Regions from separate parts of the Streptomyces purpurogeneiscleroticus genome, predicted to be linked through region 2. Evidence: predicted binding sites of a transcription regulator. Region 2 holds the regulator's gene; the other holds the start of a gene.
What was found. Region 2 encodes HrcA, which represses chaperone genes, less so after heat shock. Its sites were predicted from a motif close to TTNGCACTCNGNNNNNCNGAGTGCNAA; they were not measured.
Positions count from the first base shown of each region.

Region 1: a site for HrcA is predicted at 11,664-11,690, ahead of groL (chaperonin GroEL). Genes of this name have one in related genera too.

Region 1 covers NZ_NHSG01000174.1:6,445-20,949, forward strand. The annotation lists gene CCS38_RS10600 (carbohydrate-binding protein) at 1-13, shown strand, start outside; gene pfkB (1-phosphofructokinase) at 56-985, opposite strand; gene nagA (N-acetylglucosamine-6-phosphate deacetylase) at 1,169-2,326, opposite strand; gene CCS38_RS10615 (ROK family protein) at 2,326-3,291, opposite strand; gene CCS38_RS10620 (extracellular solute-binding protein) at 3,650-4,927, shown strand; gene CCS38_RS10625 (DUF3263 domain-containing protein) at 4,999-5,244, shown strand; gene CCS38_RS10630 (trehalose-phosphatase) at 5,308-6,210, shown strand; gene CCS38_RS10635 (alpha,alpha-trehalose-phosphate synthase (UDP-forming)) at 6,323-7,804, opposite strand; gene CCS38_RS10640 (glucosyl-3-phosphoglycerate synthase) at 7,857-8,822, opposite strand; SAM riboswitch class I at 8,973-9,131, shown strand; gene thrC (threonine synthase) at 9,149-10,432, shown strand; gene CCS38_RS10650 (MoaD/ThiS family protein) at 10,539-10,817, shown strand; gene CCS38_RS10655 (cold-shock protein) at 11,281-11,484, shown strand; gene groL (chaperonin GroEL) at 11,853-13,478, shown strand; partial or broken gene CCS38_RS10665 (PTS transporter subunit EIIC) at 13,597-14,505, opposite strand, start outside.
Region 2 covers NZ_NHSG01000406.1:1,099-15,603, forward strand. The annotation lists gene CCS38_RS29890 (hypothetical protein) at 1-413, opposite strand, end outside; gene CCS38_RS29895 (OsmC family protein) at 553-981, shown strand; gene CCS38_RS29900 (16S rRNA (uracil(1498)-N(3))-methyltransferase) at 1,049-1,792, opposite strand; gene CCS38_RS29905 (nitronate monooxygenase) at 1,789-2,895, opposite strand; gene dnaJ (molecular chaperone DnaJ) at 3,008-4,141, opposite strand; gene hrcA (heat-inducible transcriptional repressor HrcA) at 4,142-5,158, opposite strand; gene CCS38_RS29920 (MBL fold metallo-hydrolase) at 5,432-6,166, shown strand; gene CCS38_RS29925 (DUF3097 domain-containing protein) at 6,206-7,039, shown strand; gene hemW (radical SAM family heme chaperone HemW) at 7,036-8,268, opposite strand; gene CCS38_RS29935 (SpoIIE family protein phosphatase) at 8,315-10,327, opposite strand; gene CCS38_RS29940 (HAMP domain-containing protein) at 10,428-14,505, shown strand, end outside.

The DNA of each region.
Region 1 (14,505 bases), on a different contig from region 2:
CACCAAGCCGTAGCGGGGCCGCCGGCCGGGACCGCCGGCCGGGGCCCGCGCCGCCTCAGGCCGCGGCCGGCCCTTCCGTCACGGCGACCCGCCCCAGCAGGTCCTCGTACGTGGCGCGGTCGAATTCGCCCGCGGTCTGGGCCCGTACCGTCGCGGCCGACAGGGCCACCGCGCGGGTCAGCCGGTCCGGCCAGGAGAGCTCCTCCACCAGGCCGGACAGCAGCCCGGCCACCGCCGAGTCGCCCGCTCCCGTGGGGTTGCCCGCAATCCGCTGCGGCGGCGCGGCCTGCCAGGAGCCGTCCGCGGTCACCGCGAGCATGCCGTCCGCGCCGAGCGAGGCCGCGACCGTGTGCGCGCCCCGGCGGCGCGCGTCCCGCGCCGCCCGCAGCGGCTCGTTGTGCCCGGTCAGCGACGCCAGCTCGGCGGCGTTGGGCTTGGCGAGGTCGGGCCGTGCCGCGAGGCCGCGGCGCAGCGGCTCGCCGCTGGTGTCGAGGAGGACGGGGACGCCGGCCGCGCGGGCCGTACGGGTGAGGCGCGCGTACACGTCCACGGGCACGCCGGACGGCAGGCTGCCGCACAGGGCCACCGCCTGGGCGCCGTCGAGGAGTTCGCGGTACCGGGTGAGGAAGGCTTCCCACTCGGCGGGGGAGACGGTCGGGCCCGGCTCGTTGAGCTGGGTCGTGTCGCCGTCGGCGGTGTCCACGACGGCGATGGTGCGCCGGGTGGCGCCGGCGATCGGTACCAGCGCGTCGGTGACGCCGGTCTCCTGGGCGAGCATGGCGCGCAGCGCGTCGCCGGTGCCGCCGCCGGCGAATCCGGTGGCGACGGTGTCATGGCCCAGGGCGGCGAGCACCCGGGCAACGTTCAGGCCCTTGCCGCCGGGGCGTTCGGACACCTCGGTCACCCGGTTGGTGCCGCGCGGGCGGAGCCGCGGTACCCGGTAGGTGATGTCGAGTGCGGCGTTCAGCGTGACCGTGAGGATCATGGTTCCCCCTCCCGCGCAGTGGTCGGACGGCCGTGGTCTACGGCCGGGTACGGACGAGTGCGCGAGCGATCATGCCATCGGCGACGGCAGTTGGCACAGAGCGCAGGTGCCGCCCGGGCCGCGGATGCGGACCAATCGGCCCAGCCCGGGCGGGCGCCGCCCGGACCGTCCGCTCCTGCTTCCTTACCCCGCCTGCGGTGGCCGTACCACCCACTCGCCCCTGCGCATGACGCCCACCAGGTCGTACGACGCGTTCAGTACGACGAGGTCGGCGTCCTTGCCGGGCTCGATGGAGCCGGTGCGGTCGTCGATGCCCAGCAGCCGGGCCGGGTTGCCGGACAGGGCCTGTACTGCTGCCTCGATGCCGATGCCGTCGATCGTGACGGCCCGCTTGAAGGCGAGGTCCAGGGTGAGCGTGGAGCCCGCGATCGAGCCGGCCGTGGGGCCGCCGTGGATGCGCGCAACGCCGTCCTTGACCTCGACCTCCATCGGGCCGAGCGGGTACATGCCGTCGCTCATGCCGGCCGCGCCCATCGCGTCGGTGATGAACGCGACCCGCTCCGCGCCCGCGTGACGGAACGCCAGCTGCAGCACGGACGGGTGCAGATGGGTGCCGTCGTTGATCAGCTCGACGGTGATCCGCTCGTCCTCCAGGAGCGCGGCGATCGGGCCGGGGGTGCGGTGGTTCAGGCCCGGCATGGCGTTGAAGAGGTGCGTGGCGACGGTGGCGCCCGCGTCGATGGCCTGGCGCGTCGCGTCGTACGAGGAGTCGGTGTGGCCGATGGCCGCGATGACGCCGGACTCGGCCAGCAGGCGTACGGAGTCCAGGCCGCCGGGCAGTTCGGGGGCGAGGGTCATCATCTTCGCCGTGCCGCGGGCCGCGTCGACCAGCTTGCGGACGTCCGCCGGGTCCGGGTCGCGCAGCAGTTCGGGCTGGTGGGCGCCGCAGCGGTGGGCCGAGATGAACGGGCCCTCGAAGTGGATGCCGGCCAGCTCGCCCTGCTCGACCAGTTCGGAGAGGACGGCGGCCTGCCGGGCCAGGTCGGCCAGGTCGCCGGTGACGGTGGAGGCGGCCATGGAGGTGGTGCCGTGGCGGCGGTGGGTGCCGGCGACCTTGAGGCACTCCTCGGGGTCGGCGGAGGAGAACGAGCCGCCGCCCCCGCCGTGCACGTGCATGTCCACGAAGCCGGGGACGATCAGGTGGCCGGACAGGTCGACGGTGGTGCCGCCGGCCGCGGGGCCCACGGCGAGCCGGTGCCCGTCGACCGTGAGGGTGAGGCCGTCGACGACGCCCGCGGGCAGCGCCACCCGGGCGCCGCTGAGGATGGTTCGGTCCGCCATCAGGCAGTTACCTCCGTGGAGAGAAGATCCCGGGCCAGCAGTCCTGCGCCCAGGCAGCCGGCGGCGTCCCCGAGCGCCGCGGGAACGATCGAGGGGAGCGGCTGGAAGGTAACCCGCCGCCGGACCGCCTCCCGCAGAGGCACGAACAGCGTGTCGCCCGCCTCGGCGAGCCCGCCGCCGATGATCAGGGTCCGCGGATCGAGCAGCGTGAGGCAGGTGACCAGGCCGTCCGCGAGCGCGTCGACGGCCTCCTGCCAGACGGCCACGGCGCGCGGGTCGCCGGACTCGACCGCTTTGGCGGCGTCCGCCGCCGTGGCGTCCGGGTCACCGCAGGCGGCGGCCCAGGCCCGGCCGACGGCGGCGGCGGAGGCCAGCGTCTCCAGGCAGCCGCGCTGGCCGCAGCCGCACGGCGCGCCCTGGGGGCGTACGACGATGTGCCCGATCTCGCCCGCGCTGCCGTGCGCCCCGGCTTCGATCCGGCCGCCGATGCCGATGGCGGCCGCGATGCCGGTGCCCAGCGGCAGGAAGACGAACCGGTCGGCGCCCTTGCCCGCGCCGATCCGGCCCTCGGCGAGCCCGCCGGTGCGCACGTCGTGGCCGAGCGCCACGGGGACGCCGCCGAGCCGCTCCGAGAGGAGGGCGCGCAGCGGGACGTCCCGCCAGCCGAGGTTGGCGGCGTACACGGCGGTGCCGCCGGCCTCGTCGATGATGCCGGGGACGGCGACGCCGGCTGCCGCCGCGGGAGCGCCGTACCGCTGCGCACCCAGGTCGCGCAGCTCGGCGGCGAAGTCGAGGATCGTCCCGACCACCGCCTCGGGGCCGCGCTCGCGTCCGGTGGGGCGGCGCGCCTCGTGCAGCAGGACGGGCGGCCGGGCGGGCGTCCCTGCGGAGGACGGCGCCTCCGTACCGACGAGCGCGGCCTTGATCCCGGTGCCGCCCACATCGAGCGCGATGACATGTCTCACGCGGCACAGTCTCCCGCGAGAAGCGCCGAGAGGTCTAGTCCACTACGGGCTCGGTGTCGGTGTGCCGGGGCGGAGGGCCGGTTCATGCGCCGTACACAGGGAGTTGGGCGGCAGGTCGCGCACCCGGAGCCGGCGGGCGCCGGGCGCGGCGTGGGCGCGGGGTGGCCGGGAGGCCGTCCGGAGGAGGCCCGCGTTCCGGTTCGCTGATGCGAAACGGAGACCTCATTTGGTGTAGACCTTGTGAGGGTGTGCGGGGCAGACTCGCAGCTCATGCGCCCGACGGGGGGTGATCCCCGCCGCCGCGGCGCGTCCCGGAACGTACGGCACATCTGGACTCAAAGGGCGGAACAGGGCAGCAATGGCAGGACAGCGACGCTACAAGAGCCTGGCGGCGGCGGGTATCGCGACAGCCATGACGCTGACACTGGCCTCCTGCTCCGGCGGCCCCGTGGGCGCCGACGACGTCACCCTGAAGCTGGTCGCCGCCGACTACGGCGACGGCGCCGCCAACTCCAGCAAGCACTACTGGCACGACGTGGTCGAGGCGTTCGAGGCCAAGCACCCGCACATCAAGGTCGACGTCGACGTCTACAGCTGGAAGGACGTCGACAAGGAGGTCGAGAAGCGGGTCGAGGCCGGCAACGCCCCCGACATGGCCCAGATCGGCGCCTACGCCGACTACGCCGCCGAGGGCAAGCTCTACAGCGCCGACGACCTGCTCTCCATCAGCACCCAGGCGGACTTCACGCCCGGCCTCGCGGAGGCGGGGGAGTACCACCGCGTCCAGTACGGCATGCCCTTCGGGGCCAGCACGCGCCGCCTCTTCTACAACAAGAAGCTCTTCGAGCAGGCCGGCATCGCGAGCCCGCCCAAGACCTGGTCCGACATCAAGCAGGACGCGCAGCTCCTGAAGGCCGCGGGCGTCAAGACCCCCTTCGCGCTGCCGCTCGGCCCCGAGGAGACCCAGGCCGAGACCATGATCTGGATGCTGAGCGGGGACGGCGGCTACACCGACTCCATCGGCAAGTACACGATCGACTCGCGGCAGAACATCCGCACGTTCAAGTGGGTCAAGGACAACCTTGTCACCCCGGGCCTGACCGGCACCGACCCCGCGAAGCTCAACCGGCAGGACGGCTTCAACGCCTTCGCGAGCGGCCAGGTCGGCATGCTCAACGGCCACCCCACGCTGATGCAGCAGGCCAAGTCCAAGGGCGTCGACTACGGCACCGTTGCCCTCCCCGGCATCACCGGCCCGGCCAAGTCCACCATGGGCGTCGCCGACTGGATGATGGGCTTCAAGCAGAACGGGCACCGCGCCGAGATCGGCAAGTTCCTCGATTTCGTCTACAACGAGGACAACGTCATGCGGTTCTCCGGCGATTACGGCCTGCTGCCGGTCACCGTCTCCGCCTCCCAGAACATGCTCGCCGACGACAAGTACAAGAAGCTGCACGGCTTCCTGAAGCAGCTGCCGGAAGCGGAGTTCTACCCCGCCGACAAGACCTCCTGGCCGCTGGTCAGCAAGACCATCAAGGCCAAGATGGGCGACGCGGTCGGCAAGAACGGCGACCCCGCATCGGTGCTCACCGACATCCAGAACACCGCGGACGAGGCGGACAGCGCGACGCGGTGACGCCCGGCGGGTGCGGGGCGCCCGGCCGGGTGATCAGTAGGGATGTCGTACCGCGGGGCTATCGTGGTCGTGTGGTCCCCGAATCGCCGTCCGAGCGGCTGTCAGCGCGTGACGAGGCCGTGCTCGCCGTGGAGCGCCGCTCCTGGTCCGGGCCCGGCGCCAAGGAGCGCGCCATACGGGAGCGGCTCGGCATCTCGCCGACCCGCTACTACCAGTTGCTCAACGCCCTCCTGGACGACCCGCGGGCCCTGGCCCACGACCCGGTGACGGTGAATCGCCTGCGCCGGGTGCGGGAGCAGCGGCGGGCCCGTCGCTGACGGCCGTCTTGGAGATCGTCGTACGACCTCCGTACGCCCCGCCCCACCGATAGGCTCGGCCCCATGGGCAGCCCCGAGAACCTCCTCGCGCAGCCGATGACCGAAGCGGGCCGTGCGGGCCTGGCCGGCTTTCTCGCCCGGCCGGCCGACACCGTCGTCGCGCTCGACTTCGACGGCACCCTCGCCGGCATCGTCCCCGACCCCGAGCAGGCCCGCGCGCACCCCGGCGTGGTCCAAGCGCTCACACGCCTCGCCCCGCTGCTGCGCGCCGTCGTAGTGATCACCGGCCGTCCGGCGGAGACGGCCGTCCGGCTCGGCGGCTTCGCCGACGCGGACGGCCTGGACCACCTCGTCGTCCTCGGCCACTACGGCGCGGAGCGCTGGGAGGCCGCCACCGGCCGGATCGAGGCGCCCGCGCCGCCGCCGGGCGTCGCCGCGGCGACCGCCGAGCTGCCGGGCCTGCTGGCGGACTCAGGCGCCTGGCAGGACGGGCCGGCCGACGCCGAGATCGAGGCCACGATCGAGGCCGCGATCGAGACCAAGGGTGGCCGGGCCGTCGCCGTGCACACCCGCCGCACCGCCGACCCGCAGGGCACCTTCGAGGCGCTGCGCGCGCCGCTGGCCGCGCTCGCCGAGCGGCACGGCCTGATCGTCGAGCCGGGCCGTTTCGTCCTGGAGCTGCGCCCGCCCGGCGTCGACAAGGGCGTCGCGCTCACCTCGTACGTACGCGAGGTGGAGGCCGGTGCGGTTCTCTACGCGGGCGACGACCTCGGGGACCTGGCCGCCTACGCCGCCGTCGACGCGCTCCGCGCCGAGGGCCTGCCCGGAGTACTGGTGTGCAGCTCGGCGACGGCGGGCGAGGGCGCCGAGGAACTGGCGGACCGCGCGGACCTGGTGGTACCGGGCCCACAGGGCGTCGTCGAACTGCTGACGAGGCTGGCAGAAGCGATCGCGACGCACGCCTGAGGGCGCGCCCCGCAGGGGCGCAGCCCCAGGGGCGCGGGGAACTGCGCGACCAGCCACAACGGCGGGACAGCCGGAAAGCCCACCGCCCGGGGCACCCCGGAACCCGGCCGGCTCAGCCCCGCAGCGCCCGAAGCTGCTCCAGGAACCACTGCGCCGGCGGCAGCGCCGTCGCCGCCGCCGCCAACCGCTTGGCGCGCTCGGCCCGCTCATCGAGCGGCATGGTCAGCGCCGCGTGCAGCGCCTCGGCCGTGCCCCCGATGTCGTACGGATTGACCACCAGCGCGTCCTCCGCCAGCTCCGCGCAGGCCCCGGCCTCCCGGGAGAGCACCAGCGCGCAGCCCGCCTCGGACACCACCGGCACCTCCTTCGCGACCAGATTCATGCCGTCGCGGATCGGGTTGACCAGCGCGACGTCGGCGAGCCGGTAGGCGGCCAGGGAGCGCGCGAAGTCGTCCTTGACGTGCAGCACGACCGGCAGCCAGCCGTCCGTGCCGAACTCGTCGTTGATCTCTTCCGCCAGCCGCCCGACCTCCTCGGTGTACTGCCGGTACACCGCCAGGTCCTGCCGCGAGGGGTAGGCGAACGCTATGTGCACCACCCGGCCGCGCCACTCGGGCCGGTCGGTCAGCAGCCGCCGGTACGCCTGGAGGCCGCGCACGATGTTCTTCGACAGCTCCGTACGGTCCACCCGGACGATCGTCTTCCGCGGCGCGCCGTCCTCTCCGGTGCCGATCTGCCCGCGCAGGTCCGCCAGCCGCTCGTCGACGTCCGGCTGCCGGGAGCGCTCGCGCAGGAAGTCCGCGTCGGCGCCCAGGCCGTGCACCCCGAGCCGGGTGGTCCGGCCCTCGTACGTGACGCGCAGCCCCGCGTCCCCGTCTCTGGCGACCTCGGCGCCCAGCACCACGGCGCAGCACTCCGCGAACGCCGCGGCCCAGCGGTGGGTCAGGAATGCTGCCCGGTCGCCGCCCAGGATGCCGCGCAGCACCTCGGCCGCCACGTCGTCCGGCAGCAGCCGGAAGTAGTCCGGCGGCGCCCAGGGGGTGTGCGAGAAGTGGCCGATGCGCAGGTCGGGGCGGCGCTCGCGGAGCAGCCCCGGGACCAGCGTGAGGTGGTAGTCCTGCACGAGGACGGCCGCGCCGGGCGCCGCGGCCTCGGCGAGCGCGTCGGCGAAGGCGGCGTTGTACGCCTCGTACGACGCCCACTGGCTGCGGAAATCCGCGTCGAACGCGGGCTCCAGCGGCGTCTGGTAGAGCAGGTGGTGGACGAACCACAGCACGGAGTTGGCGACGCCGTTGTACGCGTCGGCGAAGACCTCGGGCGCGATGTCCAGCATCCGGACGGACTGTCCGCCGGTGTCGCCGGGGTCCAGCAGCCCGTCGCCGGCGGCGGCCCGCCGGGCCGCCTCGCGGTCGCCGTCGCCGAGCGCGGCGCACACCCACACCGCCCCGGCGTCCGGGCCGATGGCCGACAGGCCGGAGACCAGACCGCCACCGCCGCGCCGGGAGGTCAGCGTGCCGTCCTCGCCCAAGGCGTAGGAGACCGGACCGCGGTTGGACGCGACGAGAACCTGGGCACCTGAGCTGGAGGAGACCATGCCGATGACCTAACCCGCGACAGATCCGCTCAAACGTGCGGCCGCCCCGTCCTCATGCCGCGCGCCGCTCCGCGTACTCCGGTATGCCGCGCATCGGCGGCCGCTCCTCGGTGTCCACGTCGGTCGTCCGCGGGACGAACCCGCCCTCCTCGCCGCGGTCGAACTGGGTGAGCCGGGGCCGTACGAGGTGCCCGCGTGCCAGCCGGAGCTGGGCGGTGCGGTAGATCGCCGCGGCCATCCGGCCGAGCGCCTGCCCGTCCTGGTGCCGGTGCTTGCGCACGCCCACGTCCACCTGCGCCAGCGCGTCCAGGCCGACCGTGTGCAGCGCGTCGACCAGCAGGCCCAGCTCGACGCCGTACCCGACGGGGAAGGGCAGCCGCTCCAGCAGCGACCGGCGGGCCGCGTATTCGCCGCCCAGCGGCTGGACGAAGCCGGCCAGCTGCGGCCAGTGCAGATTGAGCAGCGGGCGGGCCACCAGCTCGGTGACCCGTCCCCCCTGGCCCGCCTTCGGGCCGCCGGCGCCCTCGCCGAGCGGCCGGTCGTACATCGCCTTCACGAACTGCACCTCGGGGTCGGTGAGCAGCGGCCCGACGATCCCGGAGACGAAGGCGGCGGAGAACTCGCGCAGGTCGGCGTCGACGAAGCAGACGATGTCGCCGCCGGTGGCCAGCAGCGAGCGCCACAGCACCTCGCCCTTGCCGGGCACCGTCGCCAGCCGCGGCAGGATCGCGTCGCGGTGCACGACCCGGGCGCCCGCGGCGGCCGCGACCTCGGCGGTGCGGTCGGTGGAGCCGGAGTCCACCACGACCAGCTCGTCGACCAGGGGCGCCGCCGCGGACATCAGATCGCGACGGATGATCTCCACGATCGTGCCGACCGTGGCCTCCTCGTCGAGCGCGGGCAGCACTACGCTGACCGTCTGCCCGGTGCGGCTCTTCGCGGCCAGCAGCTGGTCGAGCGGTCGGTCGGCGGCAGACCAGGAGCGGCCGGCCAGCCAGCGCTCCACCTCTTCCAGCACGTATCCGTCTCCCTAAAGTGATCCATCTCGCGCATCGGACGACTATCTCAACCGTGCACGCCTTCGGTTACAGTCTTGAACAACGCGGATGACCACCGCATGCCGGGGTCACCGCTGAACAAACGCCTGTGTTTCGAACGCAGGCCATACCGCTCATCCAGAGGGGCAGAGGGATACGGCCCGTTGAAGCCCCGGCAACCCTCCAGCCGGTCTTGCCGCCAGGACACTGAAGTCCGCCGCGCGAGGCTCCCGGCTAGGGAAGGTGCCAAATCCGTCTCGCGGCGAGATGCGCCGCGAGGAAGATGAGGAGAAAGGGCCTCGCCTCCATGGCTGTGCAAGCTGCAGAAACCACCTCCACCGTCTCCCTCGGTCCCGCCGCCGCGCTGTCCTGCCGCGAGTGCGGTACGCGCTTCCCGCTCGGCCCGATCTTCGCGTGCCAGGAATGTTTCGGGCCGCTCGAAGTGGCATACGACCTGCCGAGCGGCGACCCCGAGGGCTTGAAGAAGCAGATCGAGGCCGGTCCGAACAACATCTGGCGCTACGCGCCGCTGCTGCCCGTCCCCGCCGACGTGGCCGACAAGCCCAACCTCAACCCGGGCTTCACCAAGCTGGTCCAGGCCGACCGCCTCGCCGCCGAGCTGGGCGTCACCGGCGGCCTGTACGTGAAGGACGACTCCGGCAACCCGACGCACTCCTTCAAGGACCGCGTCGTGGCGATCGCCGTCGAGGCCGCCCGCGCCTTCGGCTTCACCACCCTGTCCTGCTCCTCCACCGGCAACCTGGCCGGTGCGGTCGGCGCCGCGGCGCGCCGGGCGGGCTTCCGCTCCTGCGTGTTCATCCCGCACGACCTGGAGGCCGGCAAGGTCGTCATGGCCGCGGTGTACGGCGGCGACCTGGTCGGCATCGAGGGCAACTACGACGACGTCAACCGCTTCTGCTCCGAGCTCATCGGCGACCCGCTGGGCGAGGGCTGGGGCTTCGTGAACGTCAACCTCCGCCCGTACTACGGCGAGGGCTCCAAGACGCTCGCGTACGAGATCTGTGAGCAGCTCGGCTGGGAGCTCCCGGACCAGCTGGTCATCCCGATCGCCTCGGGCTCGCAGCTCACGAAGATCGACAAGGGGCTCAAGGAGCTCATCGCGCTCGGCCTCGTCGAGGACAAGCCGTACAAGATCTTCGGCGCCCAGGCCGAGGGCTGCTCGCCGGTGTCCACCGCCTTCAAGGCCGGCCACGACGTCGTACGCCCGCAGAAGCCGAACACCATCGCCAAGTCGCTGGCCATCGGCAACCCGGCCGACGGCCCGTACGTGCTGGACATCGCCCGGCGCACCGGCGGCGCGGTCGAGGACGTCAACGACGAGCAGGTCGTGGACGCGATCAAGCTGCTGGCCCGTACGGAGGGCATCTTCGCGGAGACCGCGGGCGGCGTGACCGTCGGCGTCACCAAGAAGCTCATCGAGAACGGGCAGATCGACCCGGCGAAGTCCCTCGTCGTCCTCAACACCGGTGACGGCCTGAAGACGCTGGACGCCGTGGCGCCGACCACCGGCCCGACCGCGACCATCCGCCCGAGCCTGGACGCGTTCCGCGAGGCCGGTCTCGACAAGTAGGGGGTTCCGGCGGGCCCGTTCGGCGGGCCCGCGCCGCCTCCCAGCTCCGCCGCGCCGCGGAGCCCATGTACTCGTTTTCCCGGAACCTGGAAGGTAGAAGAACCCCATGAGCGTCAGCGTCCGCATCCCCACCATCCTCCGCACCTACACCGGCGGCCAGGCCGAGGTCGCCGCCGAGGGCGCGACCCTCTCCGAGGTCATCGCGGACCTGGAGAAGAACCACAACGGCATCTCGGCCCGCGTCCTGGACGACCAGGGCAAGCTGCGCCGCTTCGTGAACGTCTACGTCAACGACGACGACGTGCGCTTCGAGCAGGGCCTGGAGACCCCGACGCCGGACGGCGCGGGCGTCTCGATCATCCCCGCGGTGGCCGGCGGCTGCTGAAGTCCGTCGCCGCCTGCGCACGCCTTTAGTGCGCCCTGTGTGCGCCCCCTGTGCATCGTCTCGTGGGTGCCCGCATATGCCTCCCGGAATCGCCCCGTCCGCAGCAAAAGCGGACGGGGCGATTCCATGTCGTTAAAGGCGATACAGTTGAGGTGAATCCTCTTCGCGCGCGTGCCCCACGCATATGAGAACGCGACAAGATGTGCCCAAAGTGTGTGCGCATTTTGTCGCGTTGATGAGCTATGCCCGGCCCGGCTTGCCCTGAATTATTTAGACTTCGCCGCAAATCGGCGAATGGTCGTGGGCAGAATTCTCGTCCGATTGACCTGTTGCGCTGGGCATTGGTGCAGATACATTCAGCGGCGGTCGACGCGTTCCGGCGCACACCCTCCTTGGGGGTGAGGTCTGACCCGGGTCCGCGGAGTGCGGTCCTGCGCAAGGGCCAGCAATAGGGGAGTTAGGAATGGCTCAGGGCACCGTCAAGTGGTTCAACGCGGAGAAGGGGTACGGCTTCATCGCGGTCGACGGTGGTGCGGATGTTTTCGTCCACTACAGCGCGATCCAGATGGACGGCTACCGCACCCTTGAGGAAGGTCAGCGGGTCGAGTTCGAGATCTCGCAGGGCCAGAAGGGGCCGCAGGCGGACATGGTTCGCGTGGCCGGCTGAGCGCCGACCGACTGCAGCGTACGGAGGCCCGTGCCCCCTTGAGGGGGCGCGGGCCTTCTGTTGTGCACGGGGGCGCGCCGGCTCGTGTGTACGGGTGCGCGCCCGCCCGTGTGCACGGGTGTGCGCTGGCCCGGGCCCTTGCGGTGCTGCCGCACGATCCCGCAGCCTGGGCTGAGGCGCTTGCACTCGAGGGGGTCGAGTGCTAATCATTGCGTTAGCACTCTGAAGGTGAGAGTGACAGAACTTCGGATCGGGCCGGTGAGGCCCGCGGCCCGGTGGGGCAGGGAACCACTGGGCTGCAGGCCGTCCGTCGCGGGCACCAGCGCGGTCCACTGCGTTTCCACCCCTGTCCGGGAGGACCACTTCACATGGCCAAGATCATCGCGTTCGACGAGGAGGCACGGCGCGGTCTCGAGCGCGGGATGAACCAGCTCGCCGACGCCGTCAAGGTCACCCTTGGCCCCAAGGGCCGCAACGTCGTCCTTGAGAAGAAGTGGGGCGCCCCCACGATCACCAACGATGGTGTCTCCATCGCCAAGGAGATCGAGCTCGAGGACCCGTACGAGAAGATCGGCGCCGAGCTGGTCAAGGAGGTCGCGAAGAAGACGGACGACGTCGCCGGTGACGGCACGACGACCGCGACCGTCCTGGCCCAGGCCCTGGTCCGCGAGGGCCTGCGCAACGTCGCGGCCGGCGCCAACCCGATGGCCCTGAAGCGCGGCATCGAGCGCGCCGTCGAGGCCGTCTCCGCCGCCCTGCTGGAGCAGGCGAAGGACGTGGAGACCAAGGAGCAGATCGCCTCCACCGCCTCCATCTCCGCCGCCGACACCCAGATCGGTGAGCTCATCGCCGAGGCCATGGACAAGGTCGGCAAGGAAGGCGTCATCACCGTCGAGGAGTCCCAGACCTTCGGTCTGGAGCTCGAGCTCACCGAGGGTATGCGCTTCGACAAGGGCTACATCTCGGCGTACTTCGCCACCGACATGGAGCGTATGGAGGCGTCGCTCGACGACCCGTACATCCTGATCGTCAACTCCAAGATCTCCAACGTGAAGGACCTCCTTCCGCTGCTGGAGAAGGTCATGCAGTCGGGCAAGCCGCTGCTGATCATCGCGGAGGACGTCGAGGGCGAGGCCCTGTCGACCCTGGTCGTCAACAAGATCCGTGGCACCTTCAAGTCCGTCGCCGTGAAGGCCCCGGGCTTCGGTGACCGCCGCAAGGCCATGCTCGGCGACATCGCCATCCTCACCGGTGGCACCGTCATCTCCGAGGAGGTCGGCCTCAAGCTCGAGAACGCCGGTCTGGACCTCCTGGGCCGCGCCCGCAAGGTCGTCATCACCAAGGACGAGACCACCATCGTCGACGGTGCCGGTGACAGCGAGCAGGTTCAGGGCCGCGTCAACCAGATCCGCGCCGAGATCGAGAACAGCGACTCGGACTACGACCGCGAGAAGCTGCAGGAGCGCCTGGCGAAGCTCGCCGGCGGTGTTGCGGTCATCAAGGCCGGTGCCGCGACCGAGGTCGAGCTCAAGGAGCGCAAGCACCGCATCGAGGACGCCGTTCGCAACGCGAAGGCGGCCGTCGAGGAGGGCATCGTCGCCGGCGGTGGCGTCGCCCTGCTGCAGGCTTCCTCGGTCTTCGAGAAGCTCGAGCTCGAGGGCGACGAGGCCACCGGTGCCGCCGCTGTGAAGCTGGCCCTGGAGGCCCCGCTGAAGCAGATCTCCGTCAACGGCGGCCTCGAGGGCGGCGTCGTGGTGGAGAAGGTGCGCAACCTGGCCGTCGGCCACGGCCTGAACGCCGCGACCGGCGAGTACGTCGACATGATCGCCGAGGGCATCATCGACCCCGCCAAGGTCACCCGCTCCGCGCTGCAGAACGCCGCCTCCATCGCGGCGCTCTTCCTCACCACCGAGGCCGTCATCGCCGACAAGCCGGAGAAGGCCGCCGCGGGCGGCGCCCCGGGCGGCATGCCGGGCGGTGACATGGACTTCTGATCCCCCCTCCCGGGAACGGATCAGCTGTTCATCGCTGTACGAACCGAGGGCGGCACCCCATCACGGGGTGCCGCCCTCGGGCGTTTCCACGGCTGTCGTCGCTGTCGTGGCTGCCGGGTCAGACGGACGCGGGCTCCTTCGCCGTGGAGGGGCCGCCGCCGGCGGCGGCCGAGCCGGTCCCCGTGCCGCCGGCCACCGGGGAGCGCGCAGCGTTGGCGTCGGCGTTCAGATCGGTCAGCATTTGTTTGCTGAAGCCGAAGAAGTAGGTGGCCAGGAAGCCGACGAGGTAGCCGGCCAGGAGGCCGATGGCGTAGATGAGGGCGGTGGCGGCCAGGTCGTGGTTGCCCTTGAGGAGGGGGAAGAGGGCCCAGCCGGAGGGGCCGATGGCGGTGGAGCCGACGGCCGTGCCGAGCTGGTTGAAGAGGCCGACGAATGCGCCGCCGAACGCGCCGCCGACGCAGGCGGTGATGAAGGGGCGGCCGAGGGGGAGCGAGACGCCGTAGATCAGGGGCTCGCCGACGCCGAGGAAGCCGGCGGGGAGGGCCGACTTGATGGTCGTACGGATCGAGCCGTTGCGGGGGAGGCGGAGGTAGACGGCGATGGCCGCGCCCACCTGGCCCGCGCCCGCCATGGCGAGGATCGGCAGCAGGACCGTGTAGTTCTGCTGCTCGATGAGGGTGGTGTGGATGGGGATGAGGGCCTGGTGGAGGCCGAGCATCACCAGCGGGAGGAACAGGCCGCCGAGGACGAAGCCGGCGAGCGCGCCGCCGTGGGCGAGGAGCCAGTTGGCGGCCGTACCGATCGCGGCGGACACCTCGCCCGCCGCGTACATCAGGCCGAAGATCGTCACCAGGCCGGTGAGCAGGACCGTGAGGGTGGGGGTGACGAGGACGTCGAGGGATTCGGGCACCCATCTGCGGCACCACTTCTCGATGTGGACGGCCAGTACCGCGGCGCCCAGTGCGCCCAGTACGCCGCCCTGGCCCGGGGAGAGCTGCTGGCCGAACGCGGTGATGTCCGCGACGCC
Region 2 (14,505 bases):
TCCGTACGGAAGATCACCCGTCCCCCGACCACCGCGGTCAGCTCGTTGCCCTCCACGCACCGGCCGTTGACCTCCCGGGTCACCGGGCCCCGGATGGTGATCCGCTCGCCGCTCACCGTCTCGCCCTGGCAGTCGACCCGGGCGCGCTCGCTCGCGGCCGGGGTGGCGGCAGCCGTCCCCGTCGGTGCCGGCCGGCCGCCGTTCGGCGCCGACGCCGTGCAGCTCAGCCACCGCACGTCGACGCTCTCCCACTCCAGCGCCCGGGTCCCCTGGCGGTCCGTGGTCACCGCGATCGCCGAGGTGTTGGAGTAGCTCGATGATGGCTCGCACGCCGCTGTTCCGGCGGCCACCGCACCCGCGGCCCCCGCCGCTGCCAACGCCCGTAACCAACGGCCCCGCACGCGTCCCTTCATGCCCCGCAGCGTGCCATCGCCGCCGTACGGCCCGACAGGCCCGCTCCGGCCAACTCCGCGCGGCGCTCCCCCGGCCGCGCCGATCATCACTAGCCTGGGCTCCGAAGACCAGGTTCCGCCACATACGGGAGCGACCCACATGGCAACGACGCGCACGGCCAAGACCCACTGGGAAGGCAACCTGATGGAGGGCAAGGGCCAGGTGGCCCTCGCCTCCTCCAACATCGGTACGTACGACGTGAACTGGCCGGCCCGCGCCGAGCAGCCGAACGGTACGACCAGCCCCGAGGAGCTGATCGCGGCGGCCCACTCCTCCTGCTACTCCATGGCGTTCTCGCACGGTCTGGCCGGTCAGGGCTACACCGTGGAGACGCTCGACACCCAGGCCGATGTCACCTTCCAGCCGGGTGAGGGCATCACCGCCATCGCGCTGACCGTGAAGGCCAGCGTTCCCGGCCTCTCGGAGGCGGACTTCCAGGCGGCCGCCGAGGACGCCAAGAAGAACTGCCCGGTCAGCCAGGCCCTGGCGGGCGTCAAGAACATCACGCTCGACGCGACCCTGATCTGACCCCGTACCGGCCGGGCGCCCAGCCCCACCGGGCGCCCAGCCCCACCGGGCGTTCAGCCCACCGGGCTCAGTCCCAGCGGCCGGTACGGCCCAGCAGCAGGGCGGCCGCGGCCGTGCCGGCGGTGGAGGTGCGCAGCACGCTCGCCCCCAGCCGGTACGGCTTCGCGCCGACCGCCGCGAAGGTCTCCAGCTCCTCCGGCGAGACGCCGCCCTCGGGGCCGACGACGAGCACGATGCCGCCGTCGGTGGGGAGTTCGGCGCGGGCCAGCGGCTCGCTGCCCTCCTCGTGCAGGACGGCGGCGAAGGCGGCGCCGGACAGCAGCGCGGCCACGTCCTTCGTCGAAGCCGCATCCGCGACCTCCGGGAACGTCAGCCGGCGGGCCTGCTTCCCGGCTTCCCGCGCCGTATTGCGCCACTTCGTCAGCGACTTGGCGCCCCGCTCGCCCTTCCACTGCGTCACACAGCGGGCCGCCTGCCACGGCACGATCGCGTCCACGCCGGTCTCGGTCATGGTCTCCACGGCCAGTTCACCGCGGTCGCCCTTGGGCAGCGCCTGTACGACGGTGATGCGCGGCCGCGGCGCGTCCTCGGTCCGTACCTCCGTCACCGCGACGTCGAGGCGGTCCTTGCCCTCGACCGCGGCGACCGTCCCGTACGCGCCGGTGCCCGCGCCGTCCGTCAGCACGATCTCCTCGCCGGCGCGCAGCCGCCGCACCGACACCGCGTGCCGCCCTTCCGGGCCGTCCAGGGTCAGGGTCGCGCCCGGCGCGGCGCCGGCCAGCGAGTCGACGAGGAAGACCGGGGCGGTCACGAGGCACTCCCGAGGGGTCCGGGTCCGGCGGCGCCGGAGGGGTTCAACAGGTCGCGTGCGGCGGCCAGTTCGGCCACCAGTACCTCCGTCAGCTCGGCCGCGGGCAGCTGCCGGGCCAGCCGGTGGCCCTGGCCCGCCCACAGGTTCATGGCCTGCGGGTCGCCGGCCTTGGCGGCGGCCTTGCGTACCGGGGAGGTGAGGTAGTGGACGGCCGGGTAGGCGGCCGGTGCGTACGGGCCGTGCTCGCGCAGGAAACGGTTCGCCAGCCCGCGGGCCGGACGACCGGAGAACGCCCGGGTCAGCTCCGTACGGGTGAACAGGGGGTCGGTCAGCGCCCGCTTGTGCAGCGGGTGGGCGCCGGACTCGGGGCAGGCCAGGAAGGCCGTGCCGAGCTGGGCGGCTGCCGCGCCCGCGGCCAGTGCGGCGGCGATCTGCGCGCCGCGCATCAGCCCGCCCGCGGCGATCACCGGCAGCCGGACGGCCTCGCGGACCTCGGCGATCAGCGTGAGCAGGCCGACGCCCGCGCCGGTGCCGTCGCTCTGCGGGTCGTCGCGGTGCGTGCCCTGGTGGCCGCCGGCCTCTATGCCCTGGACGCACACGGCGTCGGCGCCCGCCTCCTGCGCGGCCCGCGCCTCGGCGGCCGTGGTGACGGTGACGACGGTGTACGTGCCGACCCTGTCGAGGGCCTGCAGGATCTTGCGGTCGGGGCAGCCGAAGGTGAAGGAGACCACCGGCACGGGGTCCTCGCGCAGGATGGCGAGCTTGGCGTCGTACCCGTCGTCGGCAGAGCCCGCGGTGTCGCCGAGCTCGGTCTCGTACCAGGTGGCCTCGCCCGCGAGCTGTTCGCGGTAGACCTCGACGGCGGCGGCGTCGGCGAGCTCCGGCTGCGGCATGAAGAGGTTCACGCCGAAGGGGCGGTCGGTCAGCCCGCGTACCTGCTTGATCTCCTGGTACATGCCGTCGGCCGTCTTGTATCCGGCCGCGAGGAATCCCAGGCCGCCGGCCGCACTGACGGCGGCGGCCAGCTCGGGACTCGAGGCGCCGCCCGCCATGGGGGCCTGCACGATCGGGTGGCGGCACAGATCGGTCAGCGCGGTGGGCATGCCCACATCGTGTCACGCGTCACGGCCGCCCCTTGAATCGGGGCGACCGTGCCACTTACACACATATTCCGGAGCGGTTCACCATCCGTAAGGACGGCCCCGCCCTCCTGCCTCATCGTCCGTTGAAGGCATCTTTGAGGCGCGAGAACAGTCCCTGCTGGCCCGGCTGGAACTGGCCCGTCGGGCGCTCCTCGCCGCGGAGCTTGGCGAGCCGGCGCAGCAGCTCCTCCTGCTCCGGGTCGAGCTTGCTCGGAGTCTGGACCTCGACATGGACGACCAGGTCGCCGCGGCCGCCGCCGCGCAGGTGCGTGATGCCGCAGCCGTGCAGCGGGATGGACTGGCCGGACTGGGTGCCGGGCCGGATGTCGACGTCCCGTACCCCGTCCAGCGTCTCCAGCGGGCACTTCGTGCCCAGCGCCGCCGCGGTCATCGGGATCGTGACCGTGCAGTGCAGGTCGTCGCCGCGCCGCTGGAAGACCGGGTGCGCGACCTCGTGGATCTCGACGTACAGGTCGCCGGCCGGGCCGCCGCCGGGGCCGACCTCGCCCTCGCCCGCGAGCTGGATGCGGGTGCCGTTGTCGACACCGGCCGGGATCTTGACCGTGAGCGTGCGGCGGGACCGGATGCGGCCGTCGCCCGCGCACTCGGGGCACGGGGTCGGCACGACCGTGCCGAAGCCCTGGCACTGCGGGCACGGCCGCGAGGTCATGACCTGGCCCAGGAAGGACCGGGTGACCTGCGAGACCTCACCGCGGCCGCGGCACATGTCACAGGTCTGCGCGGAGGTGCCGGGCGCGGCGCCCTCGCCCGTACAGGTCGTACACACGATGGCGGTGTCGACCTGGATGTCCTTGGTCGTGCCGAACGCGGCCTCGTGCAGCTCCACGTCCAGCCGGATCATGGCGTCCTGGCCGCGGCGGGTGCGCGAGCGCGGTCCGCGCTGCGACGCCGTGCCGAAGAACGCGTCCATGATGTCGGAGAAGTTGCCGAAGCCCGCGCCGAAGCCGGCCCCGCCGGCACCGCCGCCCTGGGACATCGGGTCGCCGCCGAGGTCGTAGACCTGCTTCTTCTGCGGGTCCGACAGCACCTCGTAAGCGGCGTTGATCTCCTTGAACCGCTCCTGGGTCTTGGGATCCGGGTTCACGTCCGGGTGCAGCTCGCGCGCCAGCCGCCGGAAAGCCTTCTTGATCTGGTCCTGCGAGGCGTCGCGGCTGACACCGAGGACCGCGTAATAGTCCGTGGCCACTTACGACTCCGCCAGGATCTGTCCGACGTAACGTGCCACTGCGCGTACCGCTCCCATCGTTCCGGGGTAGTCCATGCGGGTCGGTCCGACCACGCCGAGTTTGGCGACTGCCTCGTCGCCCGAACCGTAGCCGACTGCGACGACCGATGTGGAAGTGAGGCCCTCATGAGCGTTCTCGTGCCCGATGCGCACGGTCATGCTCGAATCCTTGGCCTCTCCCAGCAGCTTGAGGAGCACGACCTGCTCCTCGAGTGCCTCCAGCACCGGCCGGATCGTCAGCGGGAAATCATGTCCGAAGCGCGTGAGATTGGCGGTACCGCCGATCATCAGCCGCTCTTCGGTCTCCTCCACCAGAGTCTCCAGCAACACCGACAGCACTGTCGAGACCGTGCCGCGGTCCTCCGCTTCGAAGGACTCGGGGAGGTCCTGCACCAGTTGCGGCACATCGGTGAACCGGCGCCCCACGACCCTGCTGTTGAGCCGGGCCCGCAGGTCCGCCAGGGACGTTTCGCCGAACGGCGCCGGGCAGTCGATCATGCGCTGCTCGACCCGTCCGGTGTCCGTGATCAGGACGAGCATCAGCCGGGCCGGGGCCAGCGACAGCAGCTCGACGTGCCGGACGGTGGACCGGGTCAGCGAGGGGTACTGGACCACCGCGACCTGCCGGGTCAGCTGCGCGAGCAGCCGTACCGTACGGGCCACGACGTCGTCGAGGTCCACCGCGCTGTCGAGGAAGCTGTGGATCGCCCGGCGCTCGGGGCCGGAGAGCGGCTTGACGGCCGCCAGCTTGTCGACGAAGAGGCGGTAGCCCTTGTCGGTGGGGATGCGTCCGGCGCTCGTATGAGGCTGGGCGATGAAGCCCTCCTCCTCCAGCACCGCCATGTCGTTGCGGACCGTGGCCGGCGAGACGCCGAGCCGATGGCGCTCCGTGAGCGCCTTGGAGCCGACCGGCTCCTCGGTGCCCACGTAGTCCTGGACGATGGCACGCAGCACTTCGAGTCTGCGTTCGCTGAGCATCGCGCACACCTCCAGTCCCGCGCTCTCCCCTGGGCCGCTGCGGCCGCCTGTCCGGCCGGGGCCCGACCGGCTGTCCCTGGCACTCGACCGGTCCGAGTGCCAAACCCTGACCAGTGTACGGCCGGGTAGCACGGCCAGGGCAAGGCCGGGCACCGCGGCGCGCGGCCCGGCGGGCCACCGTATCGCGCCGCGGCTGCTCCATGTCCCCGGGATACGCCCAGGTCAGCCGGTCGGCCGCGCGCATTTTCGGGTGATACGGGCTAGCGTCGCGGTATGCGCACGAGTTGGGAAGAGGCAGGGTGGGAGCGGCTCGCCGACGGGGTCGCCCGGCGCCGGCTGCCGCACTGGGACGCCACGGTCGGCGTCGTGGCCGGGACCGCCGGCGTCCTCCTGGTCGACACCGGGTCCGGGCTGGCCGAGGGCGCCGAGCTGCGCCGCCAGGTGCGCGGCGTACTGGGCCGTGAGGTGTCCCACATCGCCCTCACCCACCCGCACTTCGATCATGTACTGGGCACGGCGGCGTTCGCGGGTGTGACGGTCTTCGGGGCGACCGGCATGGCCGAGCTGCTGCGCCGCGAGCCGGAGGCGCTGCTCTCCGACGCGGTACGGCACGGGGCCGACCCGGACGCGGCGGCCGACGCGGTGGACACCCTGGTGGTCCCGCAGCACGCGGTCTGCGGGGAACGCACCCTGGACCTGGGCGACCGCCACGTCCTGCTGGCGAACGTCGGTCCGGGGCACAGCGCGCACGACCTGGCGGTGTGCGTGCAGGGTGGTGCGGGCGGGCCCGAGGTGGTGTTCTGCGGCGATCTGGTCGAGGAGTCGGGCGAGCCGCAGGCCGGCCCCGACGCGCTCCCCGCCTGCTGGCCGGCCGCGCTGGACCGGCTCCTCTCCCTCGGCGGCGAGGACGCCCGCTACGTCCCCGGCCACGGCGCCGTCGTGGATGCCCGCTTCGTCCGCACCCAGCGCGACGAGCTGGCCCGCCGCTTCGGCGTGTCGCCCGAATAGCCCCCACGGGCGCCCCGCTCCCCGCATATCGTCTGTCGAATGCGCAGCAGACAGTACGGGCCCGACCTCACCCCTCCTTGGAAGAAGCAGCGCCCCGCGCCCGAGGTCCCCGCCGAGCCGGACCTCGTTGTCGAGGAGGTCACCACGGGTTACTGCGGTGCCGTGATCCGCTGCGAGAAGACCGCCGAGGGCCCGACCGTCACCCTGGAGGACCGCTTCGGCAAGCAGCGTGTCTTCCCGATGACGCCCCGCGGCTTCCTGCTCGAAGGCAAGGTCGTCACCCTCGTACGCCCCTCCGCCGCGTCCGCCCACCCCCAGGGCCCGCGCCGTACCGCCTCCGGCTCCCTCGCCGTCCCCGGCGCCCGCGCCCGCGTCGCCCGCGCCGGGCGCATCTACGTGGAGGGCCGCCACGACGCCGAGCTGGTCGAACGCGTCTGGGGCGACGACCTGCGCATCGAAGGCGTCGTCGTCGAGTACCTCGAAGGCATCGACGACCTCCCCGCGATCGTCCGCTCCTTCTCCCCCGGCCCCGACGCCCGCCTCGGCGTCCTCGTCGACCACCTGGTGCCCGGCTCCAAGGAGTCCCGCATCGCGGCCTCGGTCACGGACGCGAACGTCCTGATCGTCGGCCACCCCTACATCGACATCTGGGAGGCCGTGAAGCCGTCGTCGGTGGGCATCCCCGCGTGGCCGTCCGTCCCCCACGGCCAGGACTGGAAGACCGGCATCTGCCGGGCCCTGCGCTGGCCGGAGAACACGGGCGCCGCGTGGCAGCGCATCCTCGGCTCGGTCCACTCGTACAAGGACCTGGAGCCGGCGCTGCTGGGGCGGGTGGAGGAACTGATCGATTTCGTTACGGCACCGCCCGCCTAATCGACCAGGTCGCGCACCACGGCGTCGGCGAGCAAGCGGCCGCGCAGCGTCAGGACCGCCCGCCCGGACTCGTACGGTCCGGGGTCCAGCAGGCCGTCCGCGAGTGCCTTCTCGGCCGCCGCCAGCCCGGCCGGGCGCAGCAGGTCCAGCGGGCAGCCCGCCGCCAGTCGCAGCTCCAGGAGGATGCGTTCGACGCGGCGGTCCTCCTCGGAGAGGAGTTCGCGGCCCGCGCCCGGGGAGCGGCCGTCGGTCAGGGCCTGTGCGTACGCGCCCGGGTGCTTCGCGTTCCACCAGCGGACGCCGCCGATGTGGCTGTGGGCGCCGGGGCCCGCGCCCCACCAGTCGGCGCCGGTCCAGTACAGCTCGTTGTGGCGGCAGCGGGCCGCCTCCGTGGTGGCCCAGTTGGAGACCTCGTACCAGGTGAAGCCCGCGGCGGTGAGGGTGTCCTCGGCGATGAGGTAGCGGTCGGCGTGCTCGTCGTCGTCGGTCATCGGGACCTCGCCGCGGCGGATGCGGCGGGCGAGCTGGGTGCCCTCCTCGACGATCAGCGCGTACGCGGAGACGTGGTCGGGGCCCGCGCCGACCGCCGCGTCCAGGGAGGCGCGCCAGTCGTCGTCGGTCTCGCCGGGCGTGCCGTAGATCAGGTCGAGGTTGACGTGGTCGAAGCCGGCGGCGCGGGCCTCGGCGACGCATGCCTCGGGGCGCCCGGGGGTGTGCGTACGGTCGAGGATCTTCAGCACGTGCTGCCGGGCGCTCTGCATGCCGAAGGAGACGCGGTTGAAGCCGCCGGAGCGCAGCTCGGAGAGGTAGCGCGGGTCGACGGACTCCGGGTTCGCCTCCGTGGTGATCTCCGCGTCCGGTGTGAAGCCGAATTCGTCGCGGATGGCCGCGAGCATGCGGGAGAGGTCGGCGGCGGGCAGCAGCGTGGGCGTGCCGCCGCCCACGAAGACCGTCTCGACGCGGCGCGGGTCGTCGCCCATGACCTTGCGGGCGAGCCGGATCTCCTCGACGAGGGTGTCGGCGTAGTTCTCGCGGGAGGCGAGCACCCCGCCGGAGCCGCGCAGCTCGGTGGCGGTGTAGGTGTTGAAGTCGCAGTACCCGCAGCGCGTCGCGCAGTACGGCACGTGCAGGTAGAACCCGAGGGGCCGCTCGCCCGCTCCGTCCAGGGCGGAGGCGGGCAGCGCCCCGTCCTCGGGCATGGGCTCACCGTCGGGGAGTGCAGAAGGCATACCGCCATTGTCCGGCACGCGGGGAGTGATCCCTTCCGCCGCCCGGCTACGGGCCCAGTACCGCCTGCAGCACCAGCAGCGCCAGGTCGTCGTCCGGCGGCGTCGCCCCGAAGGCGTGCACGCGGCCCCTCAGGTGCTCGGCGACGCCCTCGGCGCCCAGCCCCGCGCACTCGGCGAAGGCGTGCGCGAGGCCGTCCTCGTCGTCGAAGAGCCGGTCGCCCGAGCGGCGCTCGGTCACGCCGTCGGTCACGCACAGCAGCGTCTCGCCGGGCGCGAGGTCGAAGGACTCGCTCTCGTACTCGGTCTCCTCCATGACGCCGAGCAGCATCTGGGGCGCGGCGACCGCCCGCACCGTGCCGTCCGTGCCGAGCACCAGCGGCAGCGGGTGCCCGGCGCTGGCCAGCGTGCAGCGGGCGCCGCCGGAGCCGTCCGCGTACGGGACGATCTCCCCGTACAGGAGGGAGAGGAAGCGGGCCTGCTCGCTCTCCTCCCGGTAGCCGGGCTGCAACTCCGCCTCGGAGCCGGCCTCGACCACCGCAGCGGCCACCGCGGCGACGGAGTCGGCGGCCTCCCGCGCGACCGTGCGGTTCAGCCGGTCCAGTACGTCGCGGACGCCGTACCCCTCGCGGGCCAGCAGCCGCAGCACCGGGCGGGCCAGGCCGGTGACGGCCGCCGCCTCCGGGCCGCTGCCGCAGACGTCGCCGAGCATGAAGCACCAGCGGCCCTCGCCCGCCTGGAAGAGGTCCCAGAAGTCGCCGCCCGCCCAGGCGCCCTCGCGCGGCTCGTACACCACGGCGGAGGCCACGCCCGGCACGTCGGGGCGGCGGCCGGGCAGCAGCCGGCGCTGCAGCACCCGGCTGATGCGTTCCTGACGGCTGTAGGCGTCCGCGGTGGCGATGGCCCGGGCCACCCTCCCCGCCAGGTCCTCGATGAGCGAGACGACCTCGTCGGGGAAGCGGAGCAGTCCGGCCCGGCCTATCAGGATCGTGCCGTGCCGGCGCACGCCGGAGATCAGCGGGCAGGCCAGCGCCGCGCCGCCGGGGCCGAACCCACTGGGCTCGCCGGGCCACGGCCAGGGGCCCGCGCCGGTGGGGTGGCCGTCGCCGCCGCGTCCGGTCAGTACCGGCGGGTCCTTCTCCAGCAGCTCGCGCAGCCCGTCGATGCGGGACTCCGTGGCGTGCCAGACGCGGGCCAGCCGGGGCGCGCCGAACTCCCCGCCGTCGTCCAGCCACACCGCGCACCAGTCGGCCATCCGCGGCACGATCAGCTGCGCGACCAGCGCGGCCACCTGGTCCGCGTCCAGCTGCCCGCTGAGCAGGTCGGACGCCTCGGCGAGGAAGGACAGCGCGCCGTGGTGGAGCCGCTCCACCTCGCAGCGGCGCAGCGCGGCCCGCTGCGGCCCCGGCGGCATCAGCTCGGTGGCCGGCGGCCCGCCCGGCGTGCTGCGGTCCGCGTGGAAGATCTCCACCGGCGGTCCGTACACCGCCTCCGGCGCGTCCGCGGTCACCCGGAACCACACGGTCTTCACGGTGCGCCGGTACGTGATGCCCCAGGAGTCGGCGAGCGCGCCGACCAGTTGCAGGCCACGGCCCGCGCCCTCGGCCGTCACGGCGTCGTGGCGGCCGCGCACCGGGCGGGTCGGGTGGTGGTCGGAGACCTCCACGGTCACGGCGGTCTGCGGGCCGTCCTCGTCCAGCCGGCACAGCAGCTCGACGGCGGTGCCGGCGTGCACGACGGCGTTGGTGACCAGCTCGCTGACGAGCAGTTCGGCCTCGTCGGTGACGCGCGCGGTGAGGTACTCGGTGCCGGGCAGCCCGCGGGTGATCCAGTCGGCGAGCGTCGTGCGGACGAACTGCCGGGCGGCGCCGGCGGCGATGGGGGCACCGGGCAGTCCGACGGCGCGGAAACCGTCGGTTCCGTATGCACCGTCGGCGGGTTGTGTTCCCTCGGCGGAGGGGCCGTCGGCGGGCGGACCGCTTTCCTGGGCGGGGACGGCGCCGGGCCGGGCCGTGGCCCGCCTGCGCACCACGTCGGTTTCCGACGGAGTTGTCGTCCTCATTGAGCACTCCCGAGCAGTTCCGCAATCGCGCCGAATGCGCCATCGCCAGAGTGACAGACTGAGCTCACCCATTCGCGCCGAGTTACTGAAGTGGGTCACTATGTCGGTGGATTCCGCAGCGCCCCGCGACACGCGGGAGACGGGGACCGACTGGGTGCGGGCGGCTGATCTCAAGCCGCTGCTCACCGCACTCGCGTCGATGTCCTCCGGTGACTTCCGCACAAGGCTCCCCGTGGCGTACGACGGCATCCTCGCCGATCTGCACGGGGCCTTCAACGACATCGTCCTGCGGGCGAAGCACCACGCCGACGAGCTGGTGCGGCTGCGCTCCGAGCTGATCCGGCAGGGCCGCCTGGACGAGCGGATGGCAGCCAGTCCCGGCTCGGGCACGTGGGCTTCCTCGGTGCTCGCGACCAACGACATCATCGAGGCGCTGGTGGTCCCGGCCGCCCAGGCGACGCAGGTGCTGAACGCGGTGGCGGGCGGCGACCTGACCCAGCGCGTGGAGCTGCACGACGGGCACCGCAGGCTGCGCGGCGACCGCTGCGGGCTGGGCCGCGCGGTGAACTCGATGGTCGACCAGCTGTCGCTGTTCACCGGCGAGGTCACACGGGTGGCCCGCGAGTCGGGCAACGAAGGGCGGCTCGGCGGCCGGGCCAAGGTCGCCGGTCTGTCCGGGAGTTGGCGGGATGTGACGGAGGCGGTCAATACGATGGCCGCCCGGCTGACCGCGCAGGTGCGGGACATCGCGGCGGTGACGACGGCGGTGGCGCGCGGCGATCTGACGCGTCAGGTGACGGTGGAGGCGACCGGCGAGCTGCTGGAGCTGAAGCTGACGGTCAACACGATGGTGGACCAGCTCTCGGCCTTCGCCGACGAGGTGACGCGGGTCGCCAGGGAGGTCGGTACGGAGGGCCGGCTCGGCGGCCGGGCCCAGGTGCCGGGCGTCTCCGGGGTCTGGAAGGACCTCACCGACAACGTCAACTTCATGGCCTCCAATCTCACCTCACAGGTACGCAACATCGCCCAGGTCACCACCGCGGTGGCCAACGGTGACCTCAGCCAGAAGATCACGGTCGACGCGCGCGGCGAGATCCTGGAGCTGAAGGAGACCGTGAACACGATGGTCGACCAGCTCTCCGCGTTCGCCGACGAGGTGACCCGGGTCGCGCGGGAAGTCGGTACGGACGGGCGGCTGGGCGGCCGCGCGCAGGTGCGCGGGGTGTCGGGGATGTGGAAGGACCTCACCGACAGCGTCAACTTCATGGCGGACAACCTCACCACGCAGGTGCGCAACATCGCCCTCGTGGCGACCGCGGTGAAGGAGGGCGACCTCGGCAGGAAGATCACGGTCGAGGCCAAGGGCGAGGTCCTGGAGCTGAAGACGACGATCAACACGATGGTCGACCAGCTCTCCGCCTTCGCCGACGAGGTCACCCGGGTCGCCAGGGAAGTCGGTACGGAAGGCAACCTCGGCGGCCAGGCCCAGGTCCGCGGCGTCTCCGGGGTCTGGAAGGACCTCACCGACAACGTCAACTTCATGGCCTCCAACCTCACCTCACAGGTGCGCAACATCGCCCAGGTCACCACCGCGGTCGCCGACGGCGACCTGTCCAAGAAGATCTCGGTGGACGCGCGCGGCGAGATCCTGGAGGTCAAGGAGACCGTCAACGGCATGGTCGACCAGCTGCGGGCGTTCGCCGACGAGGTGACCCGGGTGGCCCGTGAGGTCGGTACGGAGGGCGACCTCGGCGGCCGGGCCCAGGTGCGCGGCGCGTCCGGGGTCTGGAAGGACCTCACCGACAACGTCAACTTCATGGCGTCGAACCTCACGACGCAGGTACGCAACATCGCCCTCGTCGCCACCGCCGTCGCCCAGGGCGACCTGTCGCAGAAGATCGACGTGGACGCGCGCGGCGAGATCCTGGAGCTGAAGACCACCCTGAACACCATGGTGGACACGCTGTCCTCGTTCGCCTCCGAGGTGACCCGGGTGGCCCGCGAGGTCGGCAGCGAGGGCCAGCTGGGCGGCCAGGCACGTGTCGAGGGCGTCTACGGCACCTGGAAGTCCCTGACGACCAGCGTGAACGAGCTCGCGTCGAACCTCACCACGCAGGTCCGGGCGATCGCCGAGGTGACCAGCGCGGTGGCCTCCGGCGACATGACGCGCAATGTCACGGTCGAGGCCCGCGGCGAGGTCGACGAGCTGAAGAACAACATCAACATGATGGTCTCCAACCTCCGCGAGACCACCCGCGCCAAGGACTGGCTGGACGCCAACCTCGCCCGGCTGGCGGGCCTGATGCAGGGCCACCGCGATCTGGTCGAGGTCGCCGACCTGATCCTGCGCGAGCTGACGCCGCTGGTGAACGCGCAGTACGGCGCGTTCTTCCTGGCCAGTGCCGAGACCGACGAGCTGCGCCTGGACTTCATCGCGGGATACGGCTCCGCGCACGACGCCAGCATCGACACTCCCGGCTCGCACGGCCACGGCCTGGTCCGCCAGTCGGCCATCGAGAAGAAGCGCATCCTCGTGGAGGAGGTGCCGTCCGACTACATCAAGGTCGACTCCGGGCTCGGCGAGGCGGCCCCGAACACCGTCGTGATCATCCCCGTGCTCTTCGAGGACCGGATCCTCGGCGTGATCGAGCTGGCGTCCTTCTCCCGCTTCTCCGACGTCCACCTCGCCTTCTTCGACCAGTTCGTGAACACCATCGGCGTCGCCATCAACACCATCGTCGCCAACTCCCGTACGGAGTCGCTGCTCAGCGAGTCCCAGCGGCTGGCCGGCCAGCTCCAGGAGCGCACGGGCGAGCTGCAGCGCCGCCAGGCCGAGCTGCAGCGCTCCAACGCCGCGCTGGAGGAGAAGGCCGCGCTGCTGGCCAGCTCCTCGCGGTACAAGACGGAGTTCCTGGCGAACATGTCGCACGAGCTGCGCAATCCCCTGAACTCCCTGCTGATCCTGGCCCAGATGCTCATCGACAACGAGCACGGCCACCTCAGCCGGCACGAGGTGGAGAGCGCGGCGATGATCCACCGCTCCGGCTCCGAGCTCCTCCAGCTGATCAACGACATCCTCGACCTGTCCAAGATCGAAGCCGGCCGGATGGATGTCTTTCCCTCCCGGGTACCGCTGATCAAGCTGCTGAACTACGTCCACGACACCTTCCGCCCGCTGACCCTGGACCGCGGCCTGGCCTTCGAGGTCTCGGTGACCGACACGGTGCCCAAGGACCTGTACAGCGACGAGAAGCGGATCAAGCAGGTGCTGCGGAACCTCCTCTCCAACGCCCTGAAATTCACCTCCAAGGGCAAGATCGACCTACGGGTGGACCGGGAGGACGAGGAGACCGTCACCTTCACCGTCACCGACACCGGCATCGGCATCGCGGCCGAGAAACTGCCGGTCATCTTCGAGGCATTCCAGCAGGCGGACGGCACAACCAACCGGAAGTACGGCGGTACGGGCCTCGGCCTGTCCATCAGCCGGGAGATCGCGGGGCTGCTCGGCGGTGCACTCACCGCACAGAGCGAGCCCGGCGCCGGCTCCACCTTCGCCTTCCGCATCCCCGTCAGCTGCCACAGTACGGCGGAGCCCGTCGAGCAGCCGCCCGACGGCGACGACGCGGAAACCGACGAGGACGCGGCCCCCGCCACCCCTTCGGAGGAGACCGCCCGGTCGACGGTCCCCGCGCCCGCCGCCTCTCCGGAGGAGGCCGCCTGGCCCGCCGTGTCCAATGTGGAGCAGTGGGCCAAGGGCGCCACCGGTGAACTGCTCTCGGGCGCCCAGGCGCTGGTCGTCGACGACGACATCCGCAACGCCTTCGCGCTGACGAACGTCCTCAGCCGGGTCGGTATGCGGGTCATCTACGCCGAGCACGGCCGGGAGGCCATCGAGATGCTCGGCAAGAACCCGGGCATCGACTTCGTCCTGATGGACATCATGATGCCGGAGATGGACGGGTACGAAACGATCCGCACCATCCGCCGCACCCCCCGGTACGCCGATCTGCCGGTCGTCATCCTGACGGCCAAGGCCATGCCGGGCGACCGCGAAAAATCCCTGGAGACCGGCGCCAACGAGTACCTTCCCAAACCACTGGACGTGGACCGGCTGCTGAACGTCGCGGTCGATCTGCTCTCCAAGTACCGCGCCCCCGCCTCTGCCCCTGACGGCG